3 regions of the Solibacillus sp. R5-41 genome follow, and region 1 is predicted to be linked to each of the others. Evidence: riboswitches for the same ligand, from Rfam matches in the RefSeq annotation. Region 1 holds a riboswitch; each other region holds the start of a gene.
The links. A riboswitch is a leader RNA that binds a small molecule or an ion and turns the genes downstream of it on or off. The one in region 1 is predicted to bind thiamine pyrophosphate.
Positions count from the first base shown of each region.

Region 2: linked by a shared signal. The riboswitch ahead of CSE16_RS10485 (ABC transporter substrate-binding protein) and the one ahead of thiT (energy-coupled thiamine transporter ThiT) in region 1 are both predicted to bind thiamine pyrophosphate.
Region 3: linked by a shared signal. The riboswitch ahead of tenA (thiaminase II) and the one ahead of thiT (energy-coupled thiamine transporter ThiT) in region 1 are both predicted to bind thiamine pyrophosphate.

Region 1 covers NZ_CP024123.1:3,764,837-3,775,564, forward strand. The annotation lists gene CSE16_RS18720 (ABC transporter ATP-binding protein) at 1-428, opposite strand, end outside; gene CSE16_RS18725 (GNAT family N-acetyltransferase) at 596-1,150, opposite strand; gene CSE16_RS18730 (polyphosphate kinase) at 1,397-2,236, opposite strand; gene map (type I methionyl aminopeptidase) at 2,723-3,475, opposite strand; gene thiT (energy-coupled thiamine transporter ThiT) at 3,969-4,580, opposite strand; TPP riboswitch at 4,669-4,776, opposite strand; gene CSE16_RS18750 (magnetosome magnetite crystal formation protein family) at 4,878-5,204, shown strand; gene CSE16_RS22270 (hypothetical protein) at 5,277-5,396, shown strand; gene CSE16_RS18755 (AAA family ATPase) at 5,462-8,518, opposite strand; gene CSE16_RS18760 (exonuclease SbcCD subunit D) at 8,519-9,682, opposite strand; gene CSE16_RS18765 (ABC transporter ATP-binding protein) at 9,822-10,728, opposite strand, start outside.
Region 2 covers NZ_CP024123.1:2,166,857-2,177,584, reverse strand. The annotation lists gene CSE16_RS10505 (YxeA family protein) at 1-74, shown strand, start outside; gene CSE16_RS10500 (response regulator transcription factor) at 198-905, shown strand; gene CSE16_RS10495 (sensor histidine kinase) at 909-2,315, shown strand; gene CSE16_RS10490 (DMT family transporter) at 2,643-3,515, shown strand; TPP riboswitch at 3,724-3,835, shown strand; gene CSE16_RS10485 (ABC transporter substrate-binding protein) at 4,003-4,983, shown strand; gene CSE16_RS10480 (thiamine-binding protein) at 4,987-5,280, shown strand; gene CSE16_RS10475 (ABC transporter permease) at 5,277-6,062, shown strand; gene CSE16_RS10470 (ABC transporter ATP-binding protein) at 6,037-6,762, shown strand; gene CSE16_RS10465 (GNAT family N-acetyltransferase) at 6,815-7,309, opposite strand; partial or broken gene CSE16_RS10460 (cysteine hydrolase family protein) at 7,471-7,983, shown strand; gene CSE16_RS10455 (GTP cyclohydrolase II) at 8,723-9,460, shown strand; gene ribD (bifunctional diaminohydroxyphosphoribosylaminopyrimidine deaminase/5-amino-6-(5-phosphoribosylamino)uracil reductase RibD) at 9,474-10,586, shown strand; gene CSE16_RS10445 (FAD-dependent monooxygenase) at 10,579-10,728, shown strand, end outside.
Region 3 covers NZ_CP024123.1:773,832-784,559, reverse strand. The annotation lists gene CSE16_RS03560 (NAD(P)-dependent oxidoreductase) at 1-850, opposite strand, end outside; gene CSE16_RS22110 (3D domain-containing protein) at 1,098-1,847, opposite strand; gene CSE16_RS03550 (sigma factor-like helix-turn-helix DNA-binding protein) at 2,246-2,581, shown strand; gene CSE16_RS03545 (DUF4179 domain-containing protein) at 2,578-3,600, shown strand; gene CSE16_RS03540 (DUF2238 domain-containing protein) at 3,917-4,540, shown strand; gene aac(6') (aminoglycoside 6'-N-acetyltransferase) at 4,839-5,276, opposite strand; gene thiE (thiamine phosphate synthase) at 5,601-6,245, opposite strand; gene thiD (bifunctional hydroxymethylpyrimidine kinase/phosphomethylpyrimidine kinase) at 6,232-7,056, opposite strand; gene thiM (hydroxyethylthiazole kinase) at 7,053-7,808, opposite strand; gene tenA (thiaminase II) at 7,795-8,478, opposite strand; TPP riboswitch at 8,543-8,642, opposite strand; TPP riboswitch at 8,750-8,849, opposite strand; gene CSE16_RS03510 (endonuclease Q family protein) at 9,118-10,287, shown strand; gene CSE16_RS03505 (VanW family protein) at 10,524-10,728, opposite strand, start outside.

The DNA.
Region 1 (10,728 bases):
CCTAAACGTTGACGCATCCCTAACGAGTACGTGCTTACTTTTTCATGAATTCTTTTTTCTAACCCCACTTGACGAATCACTTCATCAATTCGTCCTTTTGTCACTCCTGCATGCATGCGCGCAAAATGTTGTAGGTTTTTATAGCCACTCATAAATTTATACATTTCCGGATTTTCGACAATTACACCTACCTTATTAATGGCAGTTTCGTAATTTTTAGCTAATGACTTTCCATCAATGATTACTTCTCCGGCAGTTGGATGCATGAGTCCTGTCATCATACGAATCGTCGTCGTTTTCCCCGCGCCATTTGGTCCTAACAAGCCTGTAATCTGACCAGGAAAGAAATCAATACTCAAATCCTTAATAATGCGTTTATTTTTAATCGTTTTTGACAAATTTTTCACTTGCACGACTGGTTGTACCAAATATGTCACCCTCTTCTCCTAAATAGTAATTTCCGAAAGATTAAGATTTACCACCCCGACTTCGGATTTATTTACACAATACATTACCAACCCCAACATTTGGTAATATACCAAAATAAAACAACCCTCATTAATCTACGAATTAGAGTAACAAAGGTTGCATTATTTTATTTTTTTTTATATTCCTGCTGGAGCATCGCATACATAAAGTGATCCTCCCATTTCCCATTAATAAATAGTAACTCCCTTAGCAACCCTTCCTGTATAAAGCCTGCTTTTTCTAATACACGGACAGATGCTAAGTTTTGTGGAGAAACATATGCCTCCACGCGATGTAGATTAATTGTTTGAAAAGCAAACCTTAACAACAGATTCACTGCCTCTGTCGCAATTCCTTTGCCGATAAAATCTTTATCCATCGAATAGCCGATAAAGCCACTTGAATACGGCAAACGTTTAATTGCATACAGCGAAATATGACCAATCAGTTGCTGTGAATTTAAATCATATATTCCGAATGAAAACTCTCTATTCGCTTGCAAAAGTTGTATACTTTCTAAAATTTTATTATACTGTGTTACCTCTGTATAATATTCATCTCGATGTAGTGGCTCATAAATCGACCAAAAAAACTTATTATCTGAAAGCAATTTAGCAAGTGCTTTTGCATCTGATTCAATAAAGGTACGCAATAAACACTGCTGTCCAACAAGTCGAACCATTGGATCACCTTTCTTTTGAAATAAATTAAGCAAACTTTTCATCACAATTCACCTACGTATTCACCATTTTAACGTGCTCCAGCAAAATTCCCCCACTTATTAATTGGGTATAAATGCCAAATATACACTGAATTCAGTGGGGTTCCCCCCGGCGGATATCACAGATTTTTAAGGGGAGCTTTTGGAGCATGCTCGAAAAAAATCTGGACGCAATTACGCCGAGGCGTAATTGATAGGAGGGAATTACTATTTAGCTTTTTTCTTTTTTTTGAGTTGCTTTGCTTCCTTTGATTTTACAGGTAATTCAATAGCAGCAGCGGCTTCTTCCTCAGCCGCTTGTGTTTCAAATACATTCGTCAACTGCAAACCTCTGCGTGTAGCTTCTTTTTCAATATGTGCAATGACTTCTTTTAACACTTGAATACGGGCATGTAATTTATTATTTCCAGAAATTAAATGCCATGGCGCATTTTCTGTATCGGTCTTTGCAAACATTTCATCTGCTGCTTCCCCATATAAATCGAACTTTTCCCTGTTCCGCCAATCTTCATCTGTTAATTTCCATGATTTATATGGATTTTCTGCACGATCATTGAAGCGCTTTAGCTGCTCATCTGAATCAATGTGAATCCAAAATTTCATCACGATATAATCACCATCTGTTAATTGTGCTTCAAAACTATTTATTTCTTTATAAGCACGTTTCCATTCATGTTCAGCTGCAAATTTTTCAATACGTTCAACTAATACGCGGCCATACCAAGAGCGGTCAAAAATTGCTATTTGCCCATGCTGTGGCAATTTACGCCAGAAACGATGCATATAATGGTAACGAAGTTCATGTGGCTGTGGCGCCGAAATTGGGTGGACGATTAAACCACGAGGATCGATGCGCTCTGTTAGACGTTTAATCGCGCCCCCCTTCCCCGCTGCATCCATCCCTTCAAATGCTAAAATTAATCCGATTTTATTATTAAATAAAAATTGTTGCGCATTTAACATTTCGTATTGTAGAACTTTCAACTTTTTCTTGTACATTTTTTTATCTACTTCTAAAGACAAATCTAAGTTCTTTAACTGCTTCATCAATTTCATCCTCTCCTAGATCAGCTACTATTAGTTTACTTGAAATTATCTGGATTTGGTAATTTTTGTTCGTTTGTGCTATTTTGCACTTATTTTTTTGGGAAGGAGGAAATAAAGAATACCTTCTGCAGATACAAACTTTCTAATATAGTGGGTAGCGGTGGATTTTTAATTAGATTTTCATTCCAATTTAAAGCAGCATTCTAACTTTTTAAGCTATAGTGCAGATGGAATAAAAAATTTTACGCTTCACCAAATCCTTCCTGTAAAGAACATGTAGCGACAGAAATAAAACCTGGGAATGAGAACGCGAGCATTTATTGTAAGAACAAATTTTGGTGTTAAGTCACTATTCTTCTTGCCAATTTATGCTTTTAGCTTTTCAATTATTAATATTTTCAATGAGCAATTACCTTTAAGTGATTTCCCAAAAAATGATAAATTGCAAAAAAATCGTAACGACTTTAAATGCCGTTACGATTTTTATTAGTCTTCTAACATTGTTAAAATAATTGGTTTATCTTTTGTTACAATAATTGAATGCTCAATTTGGGCTACTAAAGATTTATCTGGTGTTACGAATGTCCAGCCGTCACCTGATTCTACAATGTGCTCTGCTTTTGCTGAAATGAATGGCTCTACAGCAAGTACCATTCCCTCTTTCATTATTGTCGTATCCCAAGCGTCGTAATAATTTAAAATATGGTTTGGTGCTTCATGTAAAGATTTACCTAAGCCGTGGCCTGTTAAGTTCATAATGACAGTTAAACCGTGATCACGCGCCTCACGCTCTACTGCCTTACCAATTTGATTTAATTTTGAACCAGCTTTTACTTTTGTCATCGCACGCTCAAGCGCTGACTTCGCTACTGCACATAACTTTTCTTTGTCCTCATAGCCTTCACCAACTACGAAAGAAATCCCCGTATCTGCAAAATAGCCGTTTAAAGATCCTGAAACGTCAATATTAACGATGTCACCTTCTTGGATTTTCTTTGAACCTGGAATACCATGTGCTACCTCATGATTGACACTAATACAAGTGTATCCTGGGAAATCATATTCTCCTTTTGGTCCTGAAATGGCTCCTGCTTCTGCAAACATGCGCCCTGCAATTTCATCCAATTCCTTCGTAGTAACACCCGGTACTGTCGCAAGCTTCATTGCCTCACGAATTTCCGCGCAAATACGACCAATCTTTTTAAACGCTTGGACTTCTTCTTTAGTTGTAACGATCATGTTAAACTTCCTTCCTCATAATAATGTCTACCCTACACTATATCATACTTAAAAAAAGTTGTAAGGGTTCAATTACTACAACTTGAAGAGTGGCTATTTTTCATCTCTATAAAAGCTGAACTAAAGAATTCCTTCTGCTAATGTAAGCTTTTTGTTATAAATTCTAATAAAGTTTGTGCTCGTTTAGGCTGGCTAAGCACATGAGGCGAACAGCTTTGTTGCACAAATCTGCACTACTCATCCGTGTGCTTTGTGCAAGGCCAGCCTCTGTGTAAGTTTGGCACACTGAACCTTTAGCATATTTTGCGCCGCTACCGTGGGAGGCGGCGGATTCTTAGTTAACTTCCATTCTAATTTTAAGCAGGTTTCATATGTGCAAGTTATATAATAATAAAAGGAGCATCCCATATTCGAGACACTCCTCCATCCTAAATTATTTAATTTATCAATTACTCCTCGATTAAAAGGATGTTTCCATGCTGACATTGCTCCATCAGTTTGACGTAGAACTTCCACCTATAGAAGCGGATGATTTCTGCTGTAGCGAGTTATATGTTTTTAATAATCGTGGTGCGGATGTGAATAATAATACTGCTATAACAGCTGTTAAAATCGTCGCCGGTAGCATGTACGAAGCATTATAAAGTATTGAATATTTCCAGACATTTTCATCACCAGCATATTCCTTAAAGAATACAACACCTGCTAAAAGGTGGGCACCGAATCGTAAAAATCCACCGATGAAAATTCCGATGACAATATAAGTCGTCATTTTCGCTTTGTTTAATGCTTGTGTTGCTTCAAGTAATGGTTTACGTACAACAGCAGCAACTCCTACCGCTGTAAAGGCAATGCCGTAATCAAGTAGTGCCTGCACCCAATGTACTATAAATGCACCGAATACCATTTGTAAAACCCCAATAATTAATCCTGTTGCTAAACCTGCTACTAAGCCCCAACGAATCGCCATTAATACGATGGGTAGCATGACAAAGCTGATGGATCCACCTTGTGCCCATAATTTAAATGAGTATTGGTCTAGTACTAGCCCGATGGCAGCAAAGATTGCAATTTCCACCATCATTAATAATTTCTTTTTGTCCATATCAAATCTCCTCCTTTTTTTCCGATGTAAAAAGTGAGAAGGAATAGAAAAAAACGACATCAGGACAGAGCCTGACTATCGTTTATTAGTCGGTTTCTATCCACATCCCTACGCAAGCGTTAACTTACAGGTTCAAAGAGTCAGTGCATTACGTGCACAATCTCAGCCAACAAATTCGGCACCCCTTGTGGTTACATCTTTTTAATTGTTTGAACTAATAAATTATATCCAATAATAGTAAAATTATCAATACCATTAGTTATAGTTCCTTATAAAAATGTAAAGGAGTTGAATGTTTTGGATAATTCAAAAGGTTTAAGTGCAATTGGCTATTTAAGTATCTTTTTTGCGCCATTCATTGTGCCATTACTAATATTTTTTGTGAGTAAAGACACCGCTATACGTTCACATGCAAAGCGCGCATTTATTTCACAATTAGTCCCATTCGTTTTGGGGATTCTATTTTTAGTTATCTTCGTTTCATCATCGCTTTTCGTATCAAATGCTTTCTCTTTTAATGAAAGTACCATTTTACTCACGATAATTATCTTTATTTTGTACTTACTTCTCACCTGTGCTATTGCTGTTTGGAATTTTGTACAAGCAATCAAAGTAATGCGTTAATATTAATAGGCTTTTTATTAATGGGTATACTAACTTTACTTCCGCTGAAAGAAATTAAAGGAGCGTTCCATTATGAAGCTAAAAAAATTAATAAAAACTGCAATCAAATTTGCGCCAATTATTTATCCAATCGTCAAAAAAATAATTGATAATAGGTCAAAATTAAAGGCTACAAACATGTCAAAAAGATAGCTTTCCACAGTTCCTACATGCAGAAAAACCATTTTGCACGAAATCAAAATGGTTTTTCTATGTTTTTATTTTATGATAATTTCCGTTCGACTATGGCCTTCTTTTAGCTTTTGCACTTGTAAAATTGCTGGCATTGCCGCTTTTAATTCTGCAACATGTGAAATGACGCCAATTAATCGCCCCGTTTGTTGCAAATCAATTAAAATATCAATCGCTTTTCTCAATGATTCCTCATCTAAAGTACCGAAGCCTTCATCAATAAACATCGTATCAATATGAACACTACCTTGCACACTTTGAATGACATCAGCCATCCCTAATGCAAGGGCAAGTGAGGCATTGAATTTTTCTCCACCCGAAAGTGTCTTCACATCGCGGGTTTGTCCTGTATTACTGTCAAACACATCAATGCTTAGCCCACTTTGTGCATTCCCTTCCTTACGTCCAGTAGACTTCAAGAAATATTGACCGTTCGATAAAATACGCAAGCGCTCGTTCGCCGCATGCGTCACTTTTTCTAAGTAACCAATTTGTGCGAAACGTTCAAATGAAATTTTTGCTTCATTTTGACCACGAATAACATCATAAATTTGCTCTACTTGAATTAACTTTCCTTTATATTGCTCAATTTCTGTTGCTACTTTTTGCAATCGGACTTTCGTTGATCGACATTGCTCCATATATGATTCAGCCAGTTTATAGTCCGCATATAGCATCTCAAATTGATGATTCAACTCATTAATTTGCTGCTCCCATGCCGTTAAATCGACAGGTTCTTTCCCCGCTAATTGAGCAGAATCTTCCGCAATTTGTACAGCAAAGGTATGCATTTTTTGTCGGAACTGCTCAATTTCTTGACGCATTTGTTGCTGCACTTCAATCGCTAAAATCGACTTTTTATAGCTCACCTCATCTGTAAATCCGGCATTTTCAAGCGCTAATAAATATTCCGATTTCGCCTTTGATTCCTCCTGTAGCTGGTCAATTTCCCGCTTTTTAGCATGTTCGAAATTAGCCGCACAAGTTTTTTCATTTAATTGTGCTTGCTGCAAATGTTGCGTAGCTCGTTCGATTTCCCCTTTTAACGTTTCATGTTTCAATTGCTCCACCTGCAATGCTGCGTTCACTTGTTGCACTGTTGTAAATTGTGGAAGCATTGACTTTTCACTTTGCTCAAACTTCCCTTGCTCCTGAGCTAATTGCGTATTCACATTCGTTACATAAGTACGCCCTTTTTCAATGCGAGTTTGTAGCGTATCTAACTGTTTCATTAACTCTTCATTCGCATGCTTTTCTGTTACTAATTGCGCCTGCTGCTGTTTCATTTTTTGCAATGCTTGTGCCAACTCGCCAGTCGTTTGCTCATTTTTAAATAGAGAATCAATCGTCACTTGTTGCTCGTCAAGTTGCTTCTGTTTTAATTGTAAATTCCCTAAATCAATATCTAACTTTGATTTCACTTCATAGTATTTTTGCATCGCAAGTTCTGCATTTTTTCGCAATCCCTCCGCAACACTCTCTTCAACTGCGGCTGTTTCTTGATTATTCACCGCTGGATGTTCAAAACTACCACAAACTGGGCAAGCCTCTCCGGAAACTAATGTAGACGCAATAAATGCTGCTTGGTTATGGCGAATTTGTTGCTCCACTTGCTTTACTTGTTGCTGAGCAGTTTCGGCAGCTTCTTGTTTTTGAGAAACTTCATCTTGCAATGCTTGTACTATACTATTTAATTGAATGGCCTCTTTTATGTTGTGTATTTTCTGTACGAGTTGTGCATGCTCCTCAAATGTTTTCTGATAAGGAACAATACCGTCTTCTAATTGTTTAATAAGCACTTGTTGATTCGTTTTCCTTTCTATTAAATTTTTCTGCTCGGCAGTTAATTCATCAAATAAATTTTCTACTTTTATCTTTTCACCTTCTAGCTTGTTGATAGCCAATTTAATGTCATCCATTGAACGGTAAATGGGTAAAAGCTGCTCTAATTGTGAAATAGTTTTAGCGTACGTTTCGATTAAGTGCGCCTGTTTTTGTTGCTCTTCATATCTTTTTGACGCATGAGATAATAGCTCTTGGGCATTCGTTTGTTCAGTTGTTGCACGCTCCAATGATTCTTTTGCTAGTGATAATTGAGTTTTAGCTCGTTCATAATCACGCTCTAAAGGTGTAATTTGGCTCGCTTTTATTGCCAACTCAATTTGCTTTGCCTGGCTCTCAAAATGAGCTTCTTGCTGCTTCAATTCTGCTAATTGTATTTGACGTTGCTTAAATTTTTCAATACGTTCATTTAAAATTTTCTGCTCACCATACAATTCATTTTGTTGTTTTAAATCTTTTTTCAATGCCTCATAACGAATATTTAGCTCGGCCGCTAATGCTACATAATGCTGCTCTTCCACTGCTAATGCACCTTCAACCTGATACATATTAATTGCATCACCATTAATCGTTGCAAAAAGCTCAGATTCACGCTCTGGCAATCTATTTTTTATTTCATAAATTGTTTGGTCCTGTTGCATTTTTGCCTGATCATACATGTTTTCTGCAAGCTTCTTTTTATCCTTTAACAGCTCGACCATCTTTGTAAATCGCTCAGTTTTAAAAATTTTACGGAAAATCTCTTCCTTGTGCTTTGATTCGGAAGTTAATAGCTTTTGGAACTCCCCTTGTGGCAGCATGACAATTTGATTAAACTGTGATTGTGTTAGACCAATGAGCTCCTCAATCTTTGACTGGACAAGCTTAACTTGAAATTTTTCGACAGCAGGTTCATTTTTGCCACCCGTAATATCATAAAATTCTCGTTTAGCACTCGCTCCATCATGTCCAAATTTACGCCAAATTCGATAAATCCGTCCTCGTACTTCAAAAATAAGCTCGACTTCTGTATCCATTGTCGGTTCTGCAAAATCACTTCTTAAAAATAATGATTTTTCGCGATCCTCACCACTCCCTGCATCATAAAGAGCAAACGTAATCGCATCAAAAATCGTCGTTTTCCCTGCACCAGTAGAACCTGAAACGACAAAAATGCCATGCTCATGTAGCTTTGTAAAATCAATGATTTCCTTCTCTTTATAAGGACCAAATGCACTCATAGATAGCTTTAGCGGCTTCATTTATAGCACCTCCTGTGATTCTCGTTCACCATCGAGTATTTGCTGCAACACTTCCGTATAAATTTCCATCGCCTCATCACTTAACGGCTTCCCAGTCATTTCGCTATAAAATAATTCAAACAGCTCTGAGTCATCCATTTCAACACGGCTCATTGTTGATGTTTGCTGTTCCATCTGGCTATAAACAGCTGTTCTTTCTATATGTAGTGCATTCGGATACACTGTACGAACAAGCTCAGTTGCACCTTTTACATAGCTTTCGTCTAATAATTTCACGAAAACATAATCTTCACTACGGGGATGCTGCAAAATAGCTTCTAACATGCCTGTCACAATTTTCATTTCACGAATAGCTTTTAATGATCGACGTTGCAATGTCACTTCACCGTTTTCCTGTAAGTCTACAATCGTAAAGCCTTTTTTATGATTCACTTCTGATTCTGAATATTTAAGTGGGGATCCTGCATATTGAATCGTTTCATTCGCAACAAAATGCGCCTGATGTAAATGTCCTAAGGCGGTATAACAAAACGGCTCAAATAGTGCCGATTTTATACACTCCGTCCCACCAATCGTTAGCTTGCGTTCTGAATCACTCGTATTTGGTTCAGGTAAACCATCCTTTGTAATAAACGCATGAGCAACGATAATATTTCGCTTAGTAGGGTCAAGTTTAAGCTTTATTTGGTCAATAATTTTAGCCATTGCTGCTTCATGCGTCGTAATCGTTTCATCCTCAAAAATGGCCCTTACCGTAGATGGCTCTGCGAAAGGCACTAAGTAAAAATGAACTTCTCCGTAAGTATCCTGTAAAATTACCGGCTCAATTACTTTTTCTAAATGGCCGATAATATGTAGCCCACTTGCCTTCATCAATTCGCTGCCAAAGTTTAAACGTGTCGCGCTATCATGATTTCCAGCAATCGCGATAATTGGTGTTTTTTCTTCAATTAAAATTTGCTGCAATGTCGTATTTAACAATTGAATTGCATCCGTTGGGGGAACAGAACGGTCATATAAATCCCCTGCAATGATGATAAGATCCGGTTTTTCTGTTCGAATTTCCTCAATAAATTGCTGTAAAATGTGTTGTTGATCTGCAATCATTGATACACCTTGCACAAGTTTTCCTAAATGCCAATCCGCCGTATGAAAAATTTTCATAAAATTACCCCCTCACTTTGTTACCCATAGTGTACACGACGTTATTAACTCGACACAACTCGCACCACAATAATAGAGATTTCTATATAAAAAAACACACCAAACGAAATTCTCATTCGCGTGGTGTGAAACTTATTTATTATCTTTTTTCGGTCATTGTACCTGCTGTAATTTCTTCTAAATAATGACACGCTGCTTCATGTCCGTCTTTCATTGCTTTTGTCGTACGCAGTAGTGGTTCTTCAATACGACACTTTTCCGTTGCAAATGGACAACGCGTGTGGAAACGACATCCTGTTGGTGGATCAATCGGTGAAGGCACATCTCCTTTAAGTACAATACGATTTTTAACCGCATCTGGATCTGGTACTGGAATGGCTGATAATAACGCCTTCGTATAAGGGTGCTGTGGATTTTCAAATAAGCTTAACTTATCCGCTATCTCCACAATTTTCCCTAAGTACATCACAATAATACGATCTGAAATATGACGTACCACCCCCAAGTCATGTGAAATGAAAAGGTACGTAAGCCCATATTCATTTTGCAATTCTTCCAATAAGTTTAATACTTGTGCTTGAATCGATACATCTAGTGCCGATACTGCTTCATCACAAATAATGAGCTTTGGATCGACCGATAATGCGCGTGCAATTCCGATACGTTGACGTTGGCCACCAGAAAATTCATGGGGGTAACGATCTGCTTGATACGGTCGTAAGCCTACTGTTTCCAATAGTTCTTCAATGCGCGCACGACGCTGATTTGCTGGTAATACATTTTGAATGTGCATCGCTTCATTTAACACACTCGCTACTGTTTGACGTGGATTAATCGAAGCATATGGATCTTGGAAAATAATTTGTAAGTCTTTTCGGAATTTGCGCATTTCACTTTTAGAAGTTTTCGTTAAATCTGTTCCCTTGAATACAACAGACCCCTCTGTCGGCTCTTCTAATCGCAAAATTGCACGTCCTGTTGTCGATTTGCCACAGCCTGATTCCCCTACAATACTAACCGTTTCACCTTCGTAAACTGTAAATGAG
Region 2 (10,728 bases), 1.6 Mb from region 1:
GAAAGGGAGTTACCTCATACAAGGAAGTGACTGCTGAAGAAATACCGGAAAAAGCCGTTAAAATGTTGGAGTAAATTTTTTCTGAAATCAAATCTAAAGAATCCTTTATTACAAGGGTTCTTTTTTGTTCATATAGAAATCTTAGGGTTGTTTCGTTTATAATTGTTTAAACATTGAAGGTGTGGAGGTAGTAATGAATGGCGTTAAATAAAACAGTATTAATTATTGATGATGAGGAAGATATTTTAAGAATTATAAAAACGGTTTTAATAAAAGAAGGGATTGAAAAAGTTGTAACTTCTACCACTGCAAAAGGAGGCTTTGACGAGTTCCAACAATCACATCCAGACCTTGTATTATTAGACATAATGTTACCAGATGGAGAAGGTTATGATGTATGTAAACAAATAAGAAATATTTCGAATGTGCCAATTTTATTTATATCAGCAAAATCAGAGGAATTGGACAAGCTCTTAGGCTTTGCCATTGGTGGTGATGATTATATAACAAAACCATTTAGTCCTAAAGAGGTTGCTTATCGAGTAAAAGCTCAGTTACGAAGGGCAGAATTTTTGCTAACGGATAACAAGACAGATCCTATAATTATAGCTGGTCCGTTTGAATTGAACGATCAAAAAGCGGAGTTATTAAAAAATAAGGAAGTCATTGAATTAAAGCCAAAAGAACTTGGTTTAATGAAGTATTTTCTCCAAAATATTAACAAGGTGATTAGTAAAGAAAGGCTCTATGATACCGTCTGGGGTGAGGACTATTTTGGCTCGGATAATACAGTGATGGTTCATATCCGGCGATTGCGAGAAAAAATAGAAATTAATCCCTCCTCTCCAAAATTTTTAATTACTGTAAAAGGGTTAGGCTATAAATTTACTGTAGAGGATGAATAAATCATGACGTGGAAGTTAACTGGAAGATATATACTTTCCGTTGTATTAGTCGTAATTCTCGTTGTTTTCATAAATATGTTTACAATGTTTGCTTTATTGCTAGCTCAGTCTGCTTTTAACTTACCAATATTTAAAGGAAACGAAGCAACGCCTGAACAATTTACAAGACAATTTCAAGAGAACATAAATATAGCAAATAATCATGTGACTATTACCGAAAAAGGAAAAAAAGCGTTGGTCGAAGAAAATGCTTGGATTCAAATTTTAGACGAAAATGGTAAGGTAATCTATGGCTATAGGGTGCCAACAGGTATAAAGGAAAAGTATACGCCATCAGAAATCATTCAAAACTATAAATATCAGGAGATTAATGGGGATACAACTGTATTTGTTGGTAATAAAAAGGAAGAATCCTATAATTACAGTTATTTTATTGGAATAGAGAATCCCAGTGTAAATCGCTTATTTATTTCGTTTGATAATCAGGACATATTTCAAGCAGTAAAAGTTGGCGCTATTGTTCTTATTATAGACATCTTCATCGCCTTATTAATTGGCTACTTATTTAGTAAACGTCTAACAAAACCTATACAAATACTCATTAATGGCATCAAAAGACTGGCGAATAAAGATTATACTGTCCATTATGAGCCTAAAGGGGTTTATAAAGACGTTTTTCATAATGTCAATTTATTATCTAATCAACTTACAGCCAATGAAAAGGAAAGAAAGAAGTTGGAGATGATGAGAGAAGAGTGGATAGGAAATATTTCACATGATATAAAAACTCCATTAGCTTCCATACAAGGATATGCTGAATTAATAAAAGATCCAGATTATAACTTTAGTTTATCAGAAATAAGGGAATACGCTGAGATTATTGAACAAAAGTCTTTGTATATAAAAGAGGTAATGGATGATTTAAATTTAACGACAAGATTAAAAAATAAAGCATTATCATTAAACAAAGAAACGGTTAATATTGTTTCTTTATTAAGAAATATGGTAATTGATATCTTAAATGATCCGCATTATTCTAATCGCCATATAGAGTTTCATGTAAATCAAGAGAATATACCTGTAGCGATTGATGAAATTCTTTTTCGAAGAGCGATCAATAATCTAATTTATAATGCGATTGTTCATAATGATGAAAATGTAATAATAGATGTAATGATTGAGAAATGTGAACGAACTCATATAACTATAAAGGACAATGGAAAAGGCATAAAGAATGAGGAACTTGATAAAATTTTTGATCGCTATTACCGAGGAACCAGTACCGGAGAAGCACATAAAGGATCTGGACTTGGAATGGCCATAGCTAAAGATATTATTCAGGAACATAATGGAGAGCTTACGATTAACAGTGAACTTGGTTTTGGGACAACGGTAGAAATTAAATTTTAAAGAACCCTAGTAAAATTAAAACGTTGCCGAATTAAACAGCAATATTTTATTCATTAATAACAGTATGTTGAGTTAATAAAATTCAGTTAATGACTGGGGTTTTTTTCAGTGATTAGATTAAATCTTTTTTATAAAACTACAGATACATCTACAACAAGTGGAGGCGCACATTTGAAGCTACCTGCCTTATCCAAAACCCAATCGCCAACAGTAAATTTCATTGAATTTTGTACACTTTTTCGATTTTAGTAAATTCTCCTTCCATTTTTACTAAATATTGATTATTGTTAAACTATTCGTATAAATTCATAGAGAGAAGGAATATTTATGCAGAAATATAAAGGCGAAATTTTGATGCTCATTACGGCCGTGATGTGGGGGAGCGGTTTCGTCGGCATGGCTGTTGGGCTAGAGTACTGGACCGTCTTTCAATTAATGGCTGGGCGCTTTTTATTAGCGTCCATTATTTTAAGCGTTATATTTTATAAAAAGTTAAAATTAATTACGAAAAGCGTTCTTTGGAAGGGTGCTGTCCTTGGCGCCATCTTATTTGCCGCATTTGCTTTGCAAACGATGGGGCTGGAGTACACGACACCCTCGAAAAATGCTTTTTTAACAGCTTTAAATGTTATTATTGTACCAATCATTGCGTATGTCATTTATAAACGTCGCATTGATCGCTTTGAATTTATTGCTGCCGGAATGGCGATTGTCGGAATTGGCTTTTTATCATTACAAGACTCGCTCACAATCAATTTTGGCGATTTCCTGTCCATTTTATGTGCAGTTGGCTTTGCCTTTGACATTTTCTATACAAATGTTTTCGTCAAAACTGAGGATGCACTTGCTTTAACAATTGTTCAATTTTATACGGCGACGATTTTAAGTATTGCTTCAGTCCTAGTGCTTGGTGAGGTGCCAACTACATATTCTTCGGAAGGGATCTACGTTATTCTTTACTTAGCGGTTTTCTGTACGGCGGTTGCGTATGTGTGTCAAAATATTGGGATGCAATATGCAAATCCAACAAAATCCGCAATTATCCTATCAACGGAAGCTTTATTCGGTACGATATTCTCGGTATGGCTACTCAGCGAAATATTAACGGGGCGTATGCTGTTCGGCTGTGTGTTAATTTTTGTTGCCATTATATTTGCCGAGGTCAAGCCAACCTTTAAAAGGAAAAAATTATATGCATAAAAGGATGGAAAGCAACCTGTTTTTTAGGTTGCTTTTTTGTGAGGGGAAAAAGTTGAAATACGTGCCAATTCACATGAAATCACCCATTATTCGCACTTTATTCAGGTACTACGAAAGGCTTTTAAAGTGAAAAATCGGAAAACTGGATATATTAAGCTTGACCTATGTGTCGGATATCGTTACGATAGGCATTGAAAAGTTCATAGACCTAAAAATGTAGGGGTGCTAGTGTTGCTAGCTGAGAAAGTGATCCATGGAGAGACTTACCCTTTGAACCTGAACTGGTTAATACCGGCGGAGGAAACATTGACACGTAGATTGTTATTTAGTTTATTTTTGTAACTATTTGTTTCTTGTTCGACGCCTGGTACCCAATGTACCAGGCGTTTTTTACATTTTTCTATTAGTCCTTTTCATTTGAAAGATAGATCTTGCAAAAAAACGCAAGAATCTGTACATACTTAGGCGAAAAAGGGAGGATTTTTACATGTGGAAATGGTTAAGTATTATTGGCATGTCATTGCTATTAGTAGGCTGTCAACAAGATGCTAAAACAGAAGATTCAGATTTGACGAAAGTTCAAGTGGTGCTTGATTGGACGCCAAATACGAATCATACGGGCTTATATGTTGCCCAGGAAAAAGGGTATTTTGAGGAAGCAGGTCTGGATGTTGAAATTATTCAACCAGGGGATGCAGGTGCAGATCAGCTTGTTGCAACAGGCAAAGCACAGTTCGGAATTAGTGCCCAAGAATCCGTTACACAGGCGCGATTGCAAGGTGTCCCAATCGTTTCCATTGCAGCCATCATTCAGCACAATACATCGGGTTTTGCATCATTAAAGGAAACGGGGATTCAAACACCAAAAGATTTTGAAGGAAAAACATATGGCGGCTGGGGTTCACCAGTTGAACAAGCCATTATAAAAACGGTAATGGGCATGGAAGATGGGGATGTAGAGAAAGTAGACATTGTTAACGCCGGCTCTGCAGACTTTTTTAATATGATGAAACAAGATATTGATTTTGCATGGATTTACTACGGCTGGACAGGCATTGAAGCGGAGTTACGTGAGCAAGCTATTGATATGCTATATTTAACAGATTATGCGAAAGAATTGGATTACTATACACCGGTAATTATTACGAATGAAAAGTACATTGACGAGGAAGAAGAAACGGTTCGTGCATTTATGCAGGCCGTAAGCAAAGGCTATGAACTAGCGATTAACGAGCCAGAAGAAGCGGCAAGTATGCTATTAAAAGCCGTACCAGAATTAGATGAAGAACTAGTAGTGAACAGTGCGATTTGGTTATCGAAACAGTACCAAGCAGAAGCGTCACAGTGGGGAATCCAATCATTAGACGTATGGGAAAACTACGCGAATTGGATGTTCGAAAATAAGTTAATCGAAAAAGAATTAGATGCTGAAAAAGCATTTACAAATCAATTTTTACCGGAGGAATAAAAAATGGCCAACAGTTTAGTAAGTATTCAAATTATCCCGAAAACAGAACGGTATGAAGATGTGATCCCGTATGTCGATGCAGCCATTGCAATGATTGATGCGTCTGGGGTCGTTTATCGCGTAGGTCCTTTAGAAACAACGATGGAAGGCGAGCTAACACAGCTTCTACAACTGATTGAAAAAATGAATGAAAAAATGGTGGAACTGGGTGCAATTAGCGTCATTTCTCAAGTGAAAATTTTATATAACCCACAAGGTGCATCAATCGAAAAGCTAACGGGGAAATATGATTCATGAACCTTTGGAAAAAGTATCGCATTACGATAGGCTTTTTACTAAGTTTATTCATCATTGCCGAAATTGTCGTGCGGCTACTAGATTTACCAGTTTGGCTATTTCCTGCACCATCTGTAGTCATAATGGAGCTTTTTCAAACGTCTGATGAACTTTTACCACATGTCATTGCAACGGTTAAGCTAACAATCATCGGTTTAACAGCTGGAAGTTTAATTGGTTTTATCGTAGGGATTTTATTGCATTTACTGCCGATCGTCCATAAAGTTGGCTATCCATTAATCCTGATATCGCAAAATATCCCGACGATTGTGCTAGCGCCACTATTAATCATTTGGTTTGGCTTCGGGCTTATGCCAAAGGTCGTCATTATTGGGTTAGTATGCTTCTTCCCAATTGCGATTGCCCTGTTGGATGGGTTACGTCAAACGACACCAGAACTGCGACAGTATTTTCAAATGGCTGGTGCGACAAAATGGCAGCAATTTTGGAAGCTTGAGCTACCGTTTGCAATGCCAGCGTTATTTTCAGGGTTAAAGATTGCCGCTACGTATAGCGTGATGGGTGCGGTCATTACCGAATGGCTCGGTGCGAAACAAGGTTTAGGCGTGTATATGACATATGCACAATCAGCCTTTCGCACAGATCGCGTGTTTGTTGCGATTACACTCATTGTCGTACTAAGCTTAAGCGTTTTCGGAATCATTCGCCTAATAGAAGAGCGTTTTGTACATAGCTATAAAAAGGAGGAGCCACATCATGCTAACAATTCAAGCACTCCATAAGCAATTTCAGCAGCAAGAAGTTTTGCAAGATATTGATTTACATGTACAAGATGGAGAAATCGTGGCATTGCTTGGTCCTTCTGGTAGCGGTAAAAGTACATTATTACAATGTGTTGGCGGGATATTGCCACCATCTTCTGGTCAAATTTTCATTGATGATACGCTCATTAATGGGGAAAGTGGGCACATTAGCTATATGCCACAGCATCACTGCCTATTACCTTGGCGAACGGTGTTACAAAACGTACTGCTTGCACAAGAATTATCGGGCACGGTTAATAAGGATGAAGCTATTGAATGGATTGAACGTATTGGATTAGGGGATTATTTACACGCCTATCCACACGAAATTTCAGGTGGCATGAAGCAGCGTATATCCTTTTTACGTGCTTTATTAAGTCCGCAAAGCTTGCTCTGTCTAGACGAGCCTTTTTCAGCACTGGATGAAATTACACGCCATAAAATGCACATTTGGCTATTAGAAATGTGGAAAAAACGTCAAAAGTCTATTTTATTTATTACCCATCAAATTGATGAAGCGCTTTTTTTGGCAAACCGTATTTATGTGCTATCGGAACGCCCGGCAACGATTAAAGCAGAAATCCAAGTGCCGTTTCCAAAAGAGCGCACAAAGGAACTGTTAGAAACCGAGGAATTTTTCCAAGCACGTACAAAGCTTTTGAACTTGTTGATGGAGTGAAAATCTTATAAAGCACAATTCATTGTTTAAATGGATTGTGCTTTACTTCGTATTATAATAAACGAGACATATAATATTCATCCACATATTGGCCGTCGATAAATAAAGAGTCTTTTTTAACGCCTTCAATTTCAAAGCCCATTTTTTTATATAAATGAACCGCTACTTCATTCGTCGCGATAACGGTTAACTCTAGGCGATGAAGCTCCACTTGTTTTGCCCATGAAATAACCGAAGTGAAAAGTGCATTACCTACACCTTTTCCTCGACTATCACTATGTACGCCAATGACAATATATGCTCGATGTGCAATGCGTTGAGGCTTTTCATTTTGGACGATCATATAGCCTAATATGCGGTCACCTTCAGTTGCAATAAACATACCTGATTTGGTTTGACTATTGATTAATTCAATAAGCTTGCCTAAACTTTCAGGAGTCACCTTTCTTTCCCCAGGTGCAAATAGCATAAAACCAGATTCTTCTGCATTGCTCATCACAAATATGATGTCTTCAGCATCACGATTCGTTGCTTTTCGGATTTCAATCATAGCTAAAACTCCTTTTAATTTCCTATTTTTCTCATTATACCAAATAATCAATGACTGACTCTTTTGATTTTTTAAACGATAATGTAAATTAAAGGTGTAGTATCCTACCTCAAATGATAAAATAATTACTATATTGTGAAATGAAAGAGGTAAAACGAATGGAAACTAGTTCAGATGTTTTAATCGTTATCGATTTACAAAATGGCGTATGTTACAGCGGAGATCATCTATTTGATTTATCAAATTTACTCACGAAAGTAAATAATCGAATCGCCTTATATCGAAAATTACATAAACCTATCGTTTTTGTTCAACACTGTGATGAAGGATTAGTACCCGAAGAAGAACTTTGGGCAATTCATGCCTATTTAGATGTCCAAAAACATGATTATTTTGTAAGAAAAAAACATGCAAATTGATTTTACAAAACGAACTTAAAACAACTTTTAGACCAATTAGATATCCAACGCATTGAATTTTGCGGCGCTCAAACAGAATACTGTATGGATGCTACAATTAAATTTGCTCATGGAATGGGCTATGAAAACTCCATGGTACAAAAAGCAACCTCAACTTTGAATAATCCATTTATGTCTGCAGAAGACACAATTGATTTTTATGAAAATATATGGAAAAACAGATTTTTAACATTGATAGAAGATGAATTATAGAAATGTATTACACCGGGTGTAACTAAATATTGAAAAGCTCATTATAGCTGCCAAAAGAAATGTTAGAACAGTTACAATAAGAAATACTTGCGGAAGTTCGGAGGGAAGACGAAATGATGTTGCATTCATACAAAGGAGATATTATGGATGCTACTGATTTAACTTATGAAGAACTAGAAGCGTAAAAAATGTAAGTATTCCCAAGTCCTTTTGCTAACAACGGCAAGTTTAATCCAAATGGGTCGGTATCAAGCACGGAATTTTTTGCGTTTCTGTAATAAGCATTTCTCATATAAAAACAAAAACGCCACTAAATACTGAAACTAAAATTGGTAGCGTGTTTTATTTGTATTAATCATAAACAACCCTGAATTACCAAAAGTTGTATAATCATTTCAATTTATATGATAAACTAGATTAACAGCAAAACATAGAGCGGACGGCGGTTGGCACTCCTTTGAGAAAGGGGGTGTTAAAGATAGTGACCTATGAAGCATTGAATTTAATGTTCCATTTTTACCACATTTTATGCTGAAATAAAAATAAAAGCAAAAGCTGTGCCGAGAGTTAAAACTTTCAGCACAGCTTTTTTCATTATCAAAAAGTATGCTGCTAGAAGCTTATACGAGCGTTGATATTTCTTTGTAATAAGGTTTTCTCTATGAAAACGGGCGGATTCAATTGACGATTTGGAGTTATTATAATATACTAGCTTACATAAAGTAACTAAAAGATGGGAATGGACAACATGGAAAATATACTTTCGATTTTACTAGATAAAACAAATCTGGTCGCGCGTAACGACTTTCAAAATATAGCAGTAGTTGGCCCAGTGAAATTACCAGTGAAGCAAAGTGAATTTGAAGCAACATTTAACTGGTACAGCTGGCTACCAGTGGACATAGCGCACTCAAAAGAGGAAGTCATTTCATCCTTAAACGAAATGAATCTAGCATTTGGGCAACAGTCTTCAGTTTTAGTATATGGAGATTTTGAAAATGCAGACAATGCGCTCATTCGTATGCATAGTATATGTCATACAGGCGATATTTTTGGCTCACAGCGTTGTGACTGTGGCTACCAGCTGCATGAATCGATGAAAATGATTGTCGAGAATGGCTGTGGCGCTATTTTCTATTTAGCTGATCATGAAGGACGTGGTATTGGGCTATTTTCGAAAACTTTCGCGTACTTATTACAAGAAGAAGGCTTCGATACAGTAGAAGCGAACCATGCACTCGGCTTTGAAGATGATACAAGGTCGTATGAAGATGCGATTAAAGTGCTGCGTTCACTAAGAACAAAACCTGTGACACTCATTACAAACAATCCGAAAAAACTCGCAGCCTTACAAGAACACGGACTACTGACAAATGGGCATGTGCCTTTATGGGGTGGAGAAACGGAAACGAACCGTCATTATTTACAAACAAAAGTAGAAAAATCAGGTCATATTCAACAAAAAATTACCGGGTAAGGGGAAGTCCATAATGCATAACGATCAAACTTATATGCAGCTTGCATTAGATTTAGCAGCAACTGCGCGCGGCAATACGAATCCGAATCCACTTGTCGGCGCAGTTATTGTAAAAGACGGGGTTATTGTAGGCACGGGTTTACATAGAAAGGCGGGCGAACCTCATGCGGAAGTTCATGCTTTCCGTATGGCAGGTGAACATGCGCAAGGGGCGACTCTTTATGTGACGCTGGAGCCGTGCTCACATTATGGCAAAACACCGCCTTGTGCAAATTTAGTGAAGGAATCCGGTGTCGTACGAGTTGTTATTGCAATGAAAGATCCGAATCCATCTGTTGCAGGCCGCGGTATTCAATTGTTGCAAGATGCCGGCATTGAAGTGCAAGTTGGTCTGCTAGAGGAACAAGCGCTACGTTTAAATGAACGGTTTATTCATAATATGCTTACAAGCCGTCCGTTTGTTGTATCGAAATTTGCGATGACGCTCGACGGAAAAATAGCTACAGCAAACGGTCATTCTAAATGGATTACAGGGGAAGCTGCACGCAAAAATGTACATGAGCTCCGACACGAAATGGATGCGATTTTAGTCGGGGTTGGGACTGTACTCGCAGATAATCCAAAACTGACTACACGCCTAGATGATCGCAACAGTAAAAATCCCGTACGTATAATTTTAGATTCGAATTTGCAAACACCGCTAACAAGTCACGTTGCAAATACAACCGAAGCGAAAACAATCATCGTCACTTCACTAGAAGCGCATGAAGAGAAGGCACAAAGCTTAGTCGCATTAGGCGTGGAAATTGTACGCGTAGGGAAAAATGAGCGCGGCTTAAAGATAGAAGAAGTGCTGACAAAGCTTTATGATGTTGGCATTACGGATATTTTAGTTGAAGGGGGCGGCGCGGTGAATGCCTCGTTCCTTCGTGCAGGTTTGATTGATAAATTCATCGTCTACGTAGCACCTAAAGTGTTAGGTGGCGAACATTCGATTAATCCGTTTCGCGGTGAAGATGTAACCTCGATGGACGCGGCAATGCAACTTGATTTTTCAGATGTGCAAAAAATAGGGGACGATTTTTGTCTCATTGCTTACCCTCAAATGGGTGATGAACGTGCATAAAGATGTTGATATTTGTATCGTCGGTGCAGGACCAGGCGGCGCACTCCTTAGCTTGCTACTAGTAAAAAAGGGCTTTTCTGTGCTGTTAGTCGAGCGCACAAACTCTTTAGCTAAAGCATTTCGTGGCGAGCATTTAAATGAA
Region 3 (10,728 bases), 1.3 Mb from region 1:
TTAATGCTTGTGTTCCGTTCTCACCATAGCCTTCTTCAAGCAGCTTGTCATACATTGACTTTGCTAAGCTTAAGCCTGGTAATTGTAAATTCATACGTTCTGCCTCATCTAGTGCAATTTTCATATCTTTAATAATATGTTTTATATAGAAACCTGGATCTAAATCTTCGTTAAGAATGCGCGGTGCTAAATTGGATAATGACCATGAACCGGCTGCTCCGGCAGTAATCGAGCGCAATACATCTTCCATTTTTAATCCAGCACTCAAGCCATAAGCCATCGATTCACAGACGCCAATCATTCCAGATGCAATCACAATTTGATTACACATTTTTGTATGCTGTCCAGCACCTGCATTTCCTTGGTAGACAATATTTTCTCCAAACACTTCAAAAATTGGTTTTAGCTGTTCGAAAACTTCCTGATCGCCACCAATCATTAACGATAAAGTGCCATTTTTCGCCCCAATATCCCCACCTGAAACTGGCGCATCAAGACTATGTATTCCCATTTCTTTTGCTTGCGCATATAGCTTTTGTGCTAATGTTGGTTCTGATGTTGTCATGTCCACTACAATTGTACCTGCTGTTGCTGATGAAAAAATTCCTTGTTCACCATTATAAACTTCTTCCACATCAATTGGATATCCTACCATTGTAAAGATAATTTGCTGACCCTTACTCGCTTCAGCTGGTGTGGCAGCCCATTTTGCTCCTAGTGAGATTAATGCGTCCGCCTTACTTTTTGTACGTGTATAAATCGTTACTTCATGTCCTGCACTTATTAAATGTTTAACAATACTCGCACCCATTACACCGGTTCCAACAAATCCAATTTTTTTCGCTTCCATCTTCTATACCCCCAACTGTTTTTATTCCATTCTAACAAAATAAGGGTAAACTTCAATGTAACGAAAGGAATTGTTACATAATTTAAATAAATTTAAATAGTAATTTTCTTCAAATAGATCTCCATTACTCTCAGTGTCAATAAGTAAATATTTCGAATTGTGCTGTTGCCTGCATTGTGTAGACAACAGCACAATTTTCTCCATTTGGAAATCTGTAATATTCGCTCAGTCGCTATGGGCAGATTAATTAATTTAATACTTTTAGTTTTACTGTTTTGACGCCCCATGCCATTGCATTATCATAAGATGGAATAAACACATCAATTTTATTTCCTTTAATAGCTCCACCTGTATCTCCAGCAATCGCTTCCCCGTAGCCTTCTACCCATACCTTTGTGCCAAGTGGAATGACCCGCGGATCTACTGCGATTACTTTTTGATTTGGATTGGCTCGCAAATCAATACCATAAGCTGTCGTACCAGAACATCCTGTACAATAAGCCGTATAGGCTGTTGCGGTCATAACCATTTCTTTGGACTCCTCGGTAGAATCGGGAGGCTCCACTTCCACTTTCGGTTCCACGATAGGTGGTGGTGATGGGTTATTGGCAGTTACAACGTTTTTTTCCTGCTTTTCTGACTCATCTTTTTCAACCGTAATCACATTCGCTTCCTCAGCACTTACGTTTAATTCCTGACCAGGGTAAATCAAATAATCCGTTAAATGATTTATACTCATAAGTGAATCGAGTGAAATATTGTGCGCTAGTGCAATGCGGTACAAATTATCCCCCTCTACAACTGTATAAACTCTTTCCACTAAACCCTCGTTTAAAGTGACCGTCGAACCCCAATCGTAAAAGTTCATTTCTTCATCGACATATATATCGGTAAAATTGACATCACTTATTGGGGCAGGATAATCTGCTGCATACGTTACCGAATTCATCGAAATTGCAATAATTGCAAAGATAAAAAAAGCTCTAAATTTCAGCATAATGCTCCTCCTTTGTAATAATCTGGTGAATTTCGTCCAGTTTTACCCTAAAATTACAAAAGATAAACATTTTATAAAATAAAAAAAGGAACTTATTTCAATAACCACCTCTAAATGAGCATTTTCACATGCAAAATTCCCCACGGAAAATGACACGAATTCGCAGAAATTTGCTAGTACTCCGACTGAATTTTAGTTCTATCCATCATATTTCAGATTCTATCCATCAAACGTAATCCAACTCCCTTTATAGAAATAAAAGTTAAAATTGTACATCTATACGATATACTAATAATGACAAGCGCTCACTCAATGAATGCACTTTTTTGAGAATAATTTGTACATCTTCTCGTTGTACTAAGTGAAAAAGCTTTTATTCAAAAGAGGGAGGAAAATACATGAAAAGTACACCGATAAACTTTATTGTGCGAATAAAAAAACAAAAAGAAGACGCACTTGAATACATTATTGATGCGTATATGCCACTCGTAAAAACGATTGCTATGAAAATTTATGAACTAATACAAAAAGAAGCGAAAAATGAAATCTTATTTGCACTCACCCAATTAGAAGAGCTCGATCGCAACATTTTCATGATGAAATACTATTTAGAAATATCAAATAGTGAAATTGCAGATTCACTAGGGCTAACAAAAGCTGCTGTTGATAATCGGATATATCGCGGAAAAAAAGTATTGGCGACAAATCCAAAATTAAAGGAGCGATTCGTATGAGTATGAAAGAATGGATGGAGCTCGATGTGGACCAGCTTGAATTAGAAGATGTAACGAACATGGAAAAGTCACGTGTAAAACAGCATGTACTAAAAAAACGGAAGAAAACAACGATTTGGCGCAAACTACCCTTAGCAGCCATACTATTTATTAGTACAGCAACTGTAACAAGCTTTGCCTTCCCCTCAATTGCATCACAACTTCCATTTATGGATAATGTCATTCGCTTTTTTGATGATGAATATAAGCAGATTACAAATTTCGAAACGTTCTCAAGTGAGATTGGTTTGTCGCAAACGAGCAATGGGATGACCGTTATGATTGACAGTGCTGTATACGATGGGACAAATGTTACCGTATCCTTTGCAATTGAAACGGAATATGATTTTGGCGATTCCATGTATGTTCGTGCACCTCACTGGTTTGATGTTGTAGGGGCTAGTGGAAGCGGTGGAACTGACCGAATAACTAAAATAAGTGATACTCGTTATGTAGGGCTTGCTAGTTTCACACCTCGTTTTAAAAACGATGCCTATCCTGAAACAGTCGAAGTCACATGGAAGCCTGAAGCTTTTTATAACTCTGTTACAAATATAGAAGTCGAAGGTGACTGGTCATTTGCTTTTTCACTCGACCGTTTAGCAGGTAACTTACAGACCCTAGATAAAACCGTTGCAAATTCAGAGGTGAGCTTTACCCTTCAATCAATTGAATACACAGACGTTTCAACTGTATTCTCTTATAATCAAGAAGTTCAAGAAAGCTTGCTAAAAAAATGGAAAGAAGTAACACCTATTTTCTATATTACGGATAATCTGGGTAATCAATATATGGAGGGAACTGGCGGTGCTGGCTCAACATCCGATAACTATCGAACATTTGAGGGCACCACCTCGTTTGGAGCAATTCATGAAGATGCTTCCGAGCTCATTATTAAACCTGCTGCAATTGCAAGCTTAATGTACGGTATGGGACATATTGAAATAGAATTAGAGCCTATTGTAATTGATTTAAAGTGATTTGATAATCAAACATATTAACAGGGGCACCCTGCGGAAAATCAACTCTAGTAGTAACCTTTACAGAAAAAAAGCGTCCGTTCTGGAATGAAAGTCCCATCGCATTACGGTGAAAAATTAAGCATCAAAATTTTATAAAACAAAAAAGAAACTCATTCTCCCAACAGTTAAAGCTGTTAATGGAATGTAGTTTCTTTTTCAATTAACAATAATAATATAAATTGCGACATATGAAACATGCTTTCTATAAGCCCAAGATAAGCTGTATAAGCAATTCCTTCTCACCCCATACTGATTTAAAAAGAGGTGACTACATTTGAATTCAACAAAACAAAAAAATATCCATGTTTTGCTATTGATTATCGTCGTGATTGTTTTCATTTGGTCATTTATTAATCCTAAAGCCTATTTAGATTGGCTTGCAGAAGTAAGTCCAGCCGTATGTATAATTATTATTGTCATTGCAACTTATAATAAATTCAGATTCACTACTCTCTCCTATTGTATTATCGCTCTTTTGTCGATTTTCACCTTTATTGGTGGTCATTACACATATTCTGAAGTCCCTTTTTTTAACTGGATACAAGATGAATTTAATTTGAAAAGAAACAACTATGATCGGCTTGGTCATTTTCTAAAAGGTTTAGGCGCCATTGTCGTAAGAGAAGTATTAATCAGTTTTACCCCGTTAAAAAAAGGTGCGTGGCTATCTACTATTACAATCAGTTTCATGTTAGCGATAGCCGCGCTGTATGAAATTATAGAATGGCTAAGCACGAAAATTTCAAAAGGTAGCCAATCATCGAAAGACTTTTTAGGGATGCAAGGCGATAAATGGGATGCACAGTGGGATATGTTCTTAGCTTTTATCGGTTCGGTTTTGACTATCCTTATTTTCACAAAATTACATGATAAATTATTACGAAGGAAATCCAAATAAAAGCCTTTCAGCATATTTGCTACTCCATTAATACCTATTTAATTTCGAACATTTTCCGGAGCACTAAAAAAACAGGATGCAAGTAATTTATATGACAAACGGAGCCATATAGAAGTAGTTACCTTAGTACTCGGAATACGAGCATGAGCAGCAAATAAGCTGTAAAAAGCAAGTTTGCCATCACTTAGTATAATAACTTGAACGAAGATAAACTTTTTACGTTTTTTGAATACAAAAAAACTGTATAAAAGCAATAGTAGCTGCTTTTATACAGGATCGGTGAAATTTTGTGATTTCGTTAAATTAAAGTTTTAGTAAAACAAATAATCCGATTCGCTTCAATAAATCCTAGTCGTATGTGCATTGCTAGGCTTTCTTCATTATGTAGTTCACAGTCGCTAGCAAATTCTTTACAGCCTTGTGTTTTGGCCCATTGTTCACAAGTAGCGATTAATTCTCTTGCCACCCCTTTCTGACGATAAGCATCTTTCACATATACCCCTTCTAAATAACCGACCGGACTTGTTGCGGTACCTTCTACATAATCATGGCGTATTTGACACTGCGCAAAACCAATCTCTTCATGTTCAGAAAAAGCCAAGAAAATAACCGCATCCGGCTGTACAATTATATTTTTCATCTCATCAGCCAATGTGACAACCTCATTATCTGGCCATAACGCCATAGCAAGCTGAGCGACTGTTGTAATATCTTCTATAGTAGCTTTTTTTAACATACTATCTCCCCCAGTTTTAATTTGTCTTATTTCAACTCAATTTTATAGCCTAATATTTCGCTTTATTACTACAATAAAAATCATGTTGGTCTTATTCTAACAAAATAACTGGTACTTTGAAATATATGGAAACCCAATTAACAATTAATCAATTCTAATCAACAGACCTATTTAGATAACAAACGGCTAGTTAAATGTAGTGTCCTTCCAAAAAAGGAGCTTTTATTACTTACTAACCACAAAAAAACTAAGGAGCGTATTCCATTGACAAAGAGAATACGTTCCTTAGTTTGATAAAAATAACAATAAGCAATAGCAGATCCTTTAATTAAAGAATTGGCCAACTGGATTATCTTTTATTGCTTTCACCGTCGCATTTATGTCGTCGCTCTGACAAATAGCTGAAATAACTGCTACCCCGTCAGCTCCTGCCGCTCGGACTTCGTAAACATCCTTCGTTGTAATACCCCCAATTGCAACAATCGGATAGGATGGATATGCCTCTCTCGCTAGTGTTAAAAACGTAACACCTGCTGCATCTTTCGCATCGAGTTTAGAGGTCGTTTCAAAAATGGGTCCGATCCCGACATAATCTGCACCATCCTTTACAGCGAAATCCATTTCTTCCATCGAATGCACAGATACACCGATCCATTTGTTTGGAAAAGGCGTACGAATTTGTGCCAGCTCGGTATCATCTTGACCAATATGTATACCATCCGCATCAATTTCTAACGCCAATTCAACATGATCATTGATAATAAACGGTACATTGTATTGACGGCATAACTTCTGGCAGCTTTTGGCGAATTCCACGAGCGCTGTACCAGTTAATGCACCATCACCCTTTTCTCGCAGCTGAAACATCGTAATACCTGCTTGTAGTGCTTTCTCTAAAATAACGAGTGGGTCTCCGCTGCAATTGATCGTTCCCATAATAAAATATACATCTAATTCATGTCGTTTCAACAAGCTGTACCTCACCTTTCGATGATATTTGCTTATAGGCAAAATGATTGGTCGGTCCATTTCCATTTCCAATGTTCAAAGGATTTTCAATGGCGGCCTGAATAAATCGTTTCGCCTCAATAATTGCATCCCGCACAGCATAGCCTTTCCCTAAAAAAGCAGTTACTGCCGCAGAAAACGTACAACCAGTTCCATGTGTATGCCGTGTATGAATACGCTTACTACTTAAGGAAAATGTTGAGCCATCCTGGAAAAATACGGTATCTACCGCTTCCGTACCTTCTAAATGGCCCCCCTTCATTACAACGCATTGCACACCTTGTCGTAAAATTTGCTGTGCTGCCACTTGTATATCAGTTGGAGTTGTAATCGTCATTCCTGTAATGACTTCTGCCTCTGGAATATTAGGTGTCAGCACAGTTGCTAAAGGTAATAACTTTGTTTTGAGTGCTTCGACCGCTTCCCGCTGTAATAAACTAGCCCCGCCCTTTGCAATCATAACTGGATCAACGACAAGCTGTACGTCCATTTTCTGTAAAACTTCCGCAACCGTTTCAATAATGTCAGCTGAAAATAACATCCCCGTTTTTAGAGCGGTTACAGGCAAATCTGCAAATACAGCCTCCATTTGAGCTTGAATAAAACCAGGCGGCGTGGGAAAAATATTAGAGACTCCTATTGTATTTTGTGCAGTTAAAGCAGTAATAACAGTCGTCCCGTATACACCAAGCTCCTGAAAGGTTTTTAAATCTGCCTGTATACCTGCCCCACCACTACTATCCGAGCCTGCAATCGTCATCACAATATTCATAGCTGTTCCCTCAATGAATATTTTTCAAGGCCATTTAATACGCTCACTTGTACCGATCCCATATATTGCGCTTCACCACTAGCCTCTGCCGCTATTTGTTTATATTGCTGTAAAACTTGCTGTAAATTTGTTATTTTATCCCCTTCAACAGATAGTGCTGCACTACAAATGGCACTCAATAAACAGCCTGAACCAGTAATTTGAGTCATCCGTACATCGCCACCAGCAATTTGCTCCACTACATGACCATCCGTTACAATGTCTGTTTTTCCCGTTACAATAACCGTTGTATTCCATTTTTTTGCTACTTGCTTTGCAACTTCAACAGTATCCATGTCTCCTTCTCCACTGTCGACACCTTTGGATTCCCACTGCACACCAGCAATTGCGGCAAGTTCCCCTACATTACAACGGATTGCGTCAAAACGGATTTGCTCAAGCAATTGCTGAACGATTTTTTTTCGGAATTCGGTTGCACCAACCCCTACAGGATCAAGTAAAGTCGGAACATTTAATTCATTCGCTTTTTTTCCTGCAATCAACATCGCCTCAAATGTCCATGAATTTATTGTCCCGATATTAATTAACAATGCATCTGCCATTGCGACCATTTCCGCCACTTCATCCTTATCATCTGCCATGACAGGAGATGCCCCTATTGCTAGCAAGCCATTCGCTGTAAAATTTGCGACAACATAATTCGTTATACAGTGGACGAGCGGTTTCTTTTTATGAATATTATACATAGTCATATTGAGCAACCTCATTTTCCCAGTTTTCTAATGTCCAAGGCATTTCCCAAAACTTCCATTCGTAATAACAGCTTTTCACGAAATGTGCTTTGAAAATGGCGCTTTTTTCAGGCTGTTCCTTGACATAGCGGTCCATTATCGCTTTTTGTTTTTCAATTGTCGCTTTAAAATCGTCTGCACTATACATCGCAATCCAATCCTCATATAGCTTAACGCCCGGTTTTGCATCTTTATATTTTTCACCGATTTCCTGATATAACCACGGACATGGGAACATCGCTGCAAAAGCCTCTGCAACATCTCCATTATGTGCAGCATTATACATGTGGCTCACATAATTATAAGCAGCTGGGGCAGGCTCGAACGCTTTTAGCTCCTCTACGGATACAGCAAGTTCTGCAAACACAGTTCGGTGTAATTCAAGCTCTCCTTCGTTAATAGATTGTGCCATATCAAGATAATACGAAATGTCGTCATTATGCTCCGCTTTCGAAGCTGCAATCGCTAGCACTTTTGTGTAATGCTTTAAATAATACGCGTCTTGCATCATATAATATTTAAATTTTTCAATTGGTAGCGTGCCATCAACAAGCCCTTTCACAAATGGATGCTCAAAGCTTCCTTCCCAGTATAAATCCGTTTCTTTTCTTACCTCATCACAAAATGTCATCTTTCTTCCTCCTTGTGTTAGGCTTAAGAACAAAAAAAACGCTCCTAAATGCGTATAGCAAAGAAGCGTCCTACTCATTGCTCCCTACGCCAGTATTAACTGAACAGGTTCTAAGGGTCAGGTTTTAACCTTCTCAACGCCGATGCGTCCCCCCGCTAATAAAATATTTTCTTGGAAAAACAATTACTCCTGAGCTTTGGGCCAACACGAAAAAAACAAAAAACTCCCCTTAAAGGAGAGCTCATGTACAAAAAAAATGCGAAATGTGTTAATCGCTATGTACTTTGCTCCCTACGCCAGTATTAACTGAACAGGTTCCAAGGGTCAGGTTTCAACCTTCTCAACGCATACGCGTCCCCCTGCAAATATTTTAATTACCTTTATGCTACCATTCTTTCCATTGCATTATCAATAGAATTTTTTCAACTTCTGACAATGCGCAATACAATTCCAATATTTAATTGGGCAGACGGATAGCCATATAAATTCGTGCAGGTATGGGAATGGTAATTGTGAAATTGTCAAATTTCAGGTCTGGAAATCCTCATTTAGAATAACTAAAAAAACAGGAATTCTTCCATCGTATAACTAAAGTTTATTGACACATCCTTAAATTTAGAAAGGTGGCGATAAGTTAATTTGTTAAAAAACTATTATGCGGATTTGCATATTCACATTGGTCGCACATTGAATGGACGCGCAGTAAAAATTACGGGTAGTAAAACATTAACATTGACGAATATTTTACAAACAGCCAGCTCACAAAAGGGGCTCGATTTAATTGGAATTATCGACTGTCATTCACCGGGCGTATTAGAGGAAATGGCGCAATTGATAGCACAAGGTTCTCTTGTACCACTTGCTGACGGTGGACTGCGGTATGAAAATACAACACTTATTTTAGGCACTGAAATTGAAATTTACGATACGAATTGTCATGGTCCGATTCATGTGTTAGCATACTTCCCAACAATTACGGTTATGAAGGCTTTTTCAGATTGGATGAGTCAACATGTAAAAAATATACATCTCAGCTCGCAGCGTATTTATTGTGATGCAAAAACATTGCAGCAACAAGTAGCTGCACTCGGTGGTTTGTTCATCCCCGCACATGTGTTTACACCTTTTAAAAGCTTATATGGGAAAGGGGTGCGACAAAGCTTAACGGAAGTATTTGATCCGGCAATGATTGATGCGGTTGAACTTGGTCTTAGTTCCGATACCGAGATGGTCAGTAAAATAAAAGAACTTAAACATTATACATTTGTCACCAATTCTGACGCTCACTCCCTTGGTAAAATGGCGCGAGAATATCAAAAACTATATTTAGCAGATGCAAATTTCGTTGAGTTGTTAAAAGCATTGCACAATATTGATAATCGCTCTATAAGCGCTAATTATGGGTTACATCCTTTACTCGGAAAATATCATCAAACTGTTTGCGCTAAATGTGGCAGTCATGTACAGGATGAGGCGAAACTCTGTCTCAATTGTGGGAGTAAACAAATTATTAAAGGTGTGGCGAAACGCATACAGGAGCTGTCCTCCGATCATACGACAGAACGAAAAAGACCGCCCTACATCCATCAAGTACCATTAGATTTCATACCGGGTATCGGTCCAAAAATAATAGAAAAGTTACTCGCCGCATTTGGTACTGAGATGGACATACTACACCGAGTAACGGTTCTTCAATTGGCGACAGTTGTACCACAAAAAATTGCAGAAAGAATTGATTTAGCAAGAACGGGGCAGCTATATTTTGCAGTTGGTGGTGGCGGGGTTTATGGGAAGGTTCAATTTGATTAACCAAATAAAACCTTCCAGATTGCTTATTTAATATCAATTACGCCTCGGATAACTCTTGTTCAGATTTTTTTTGAGCTTGCTCAAAAAAATTCACTAAAAATATGTGACATCCGCAGGGGGCTTTGGGTCAACACGATGTTGGTCTCTCTGGCGCTGCCACAGGATGGGGCGCTTATTAGCTTAAGTTCCTCTATTCATCCCCACATATCGGAGTGGAGGAGCTCTGCTGAATCAAGTTATTGATTCTTTTTTAGCATCCCCATATAATCCTCTGATGTTCTTAATTCTACTGTGAGCGAGCCATTACGATAAATCGATTTTATTATAAAAGGGACACCGCTTATATTTTGAAAACGGTAATCCAATGTGCCATAGGAAACCGTTGCATCTCTTCCTTTTGGTACATAGCCTATATCTAATGAATGATGATGTCTTTCAAGC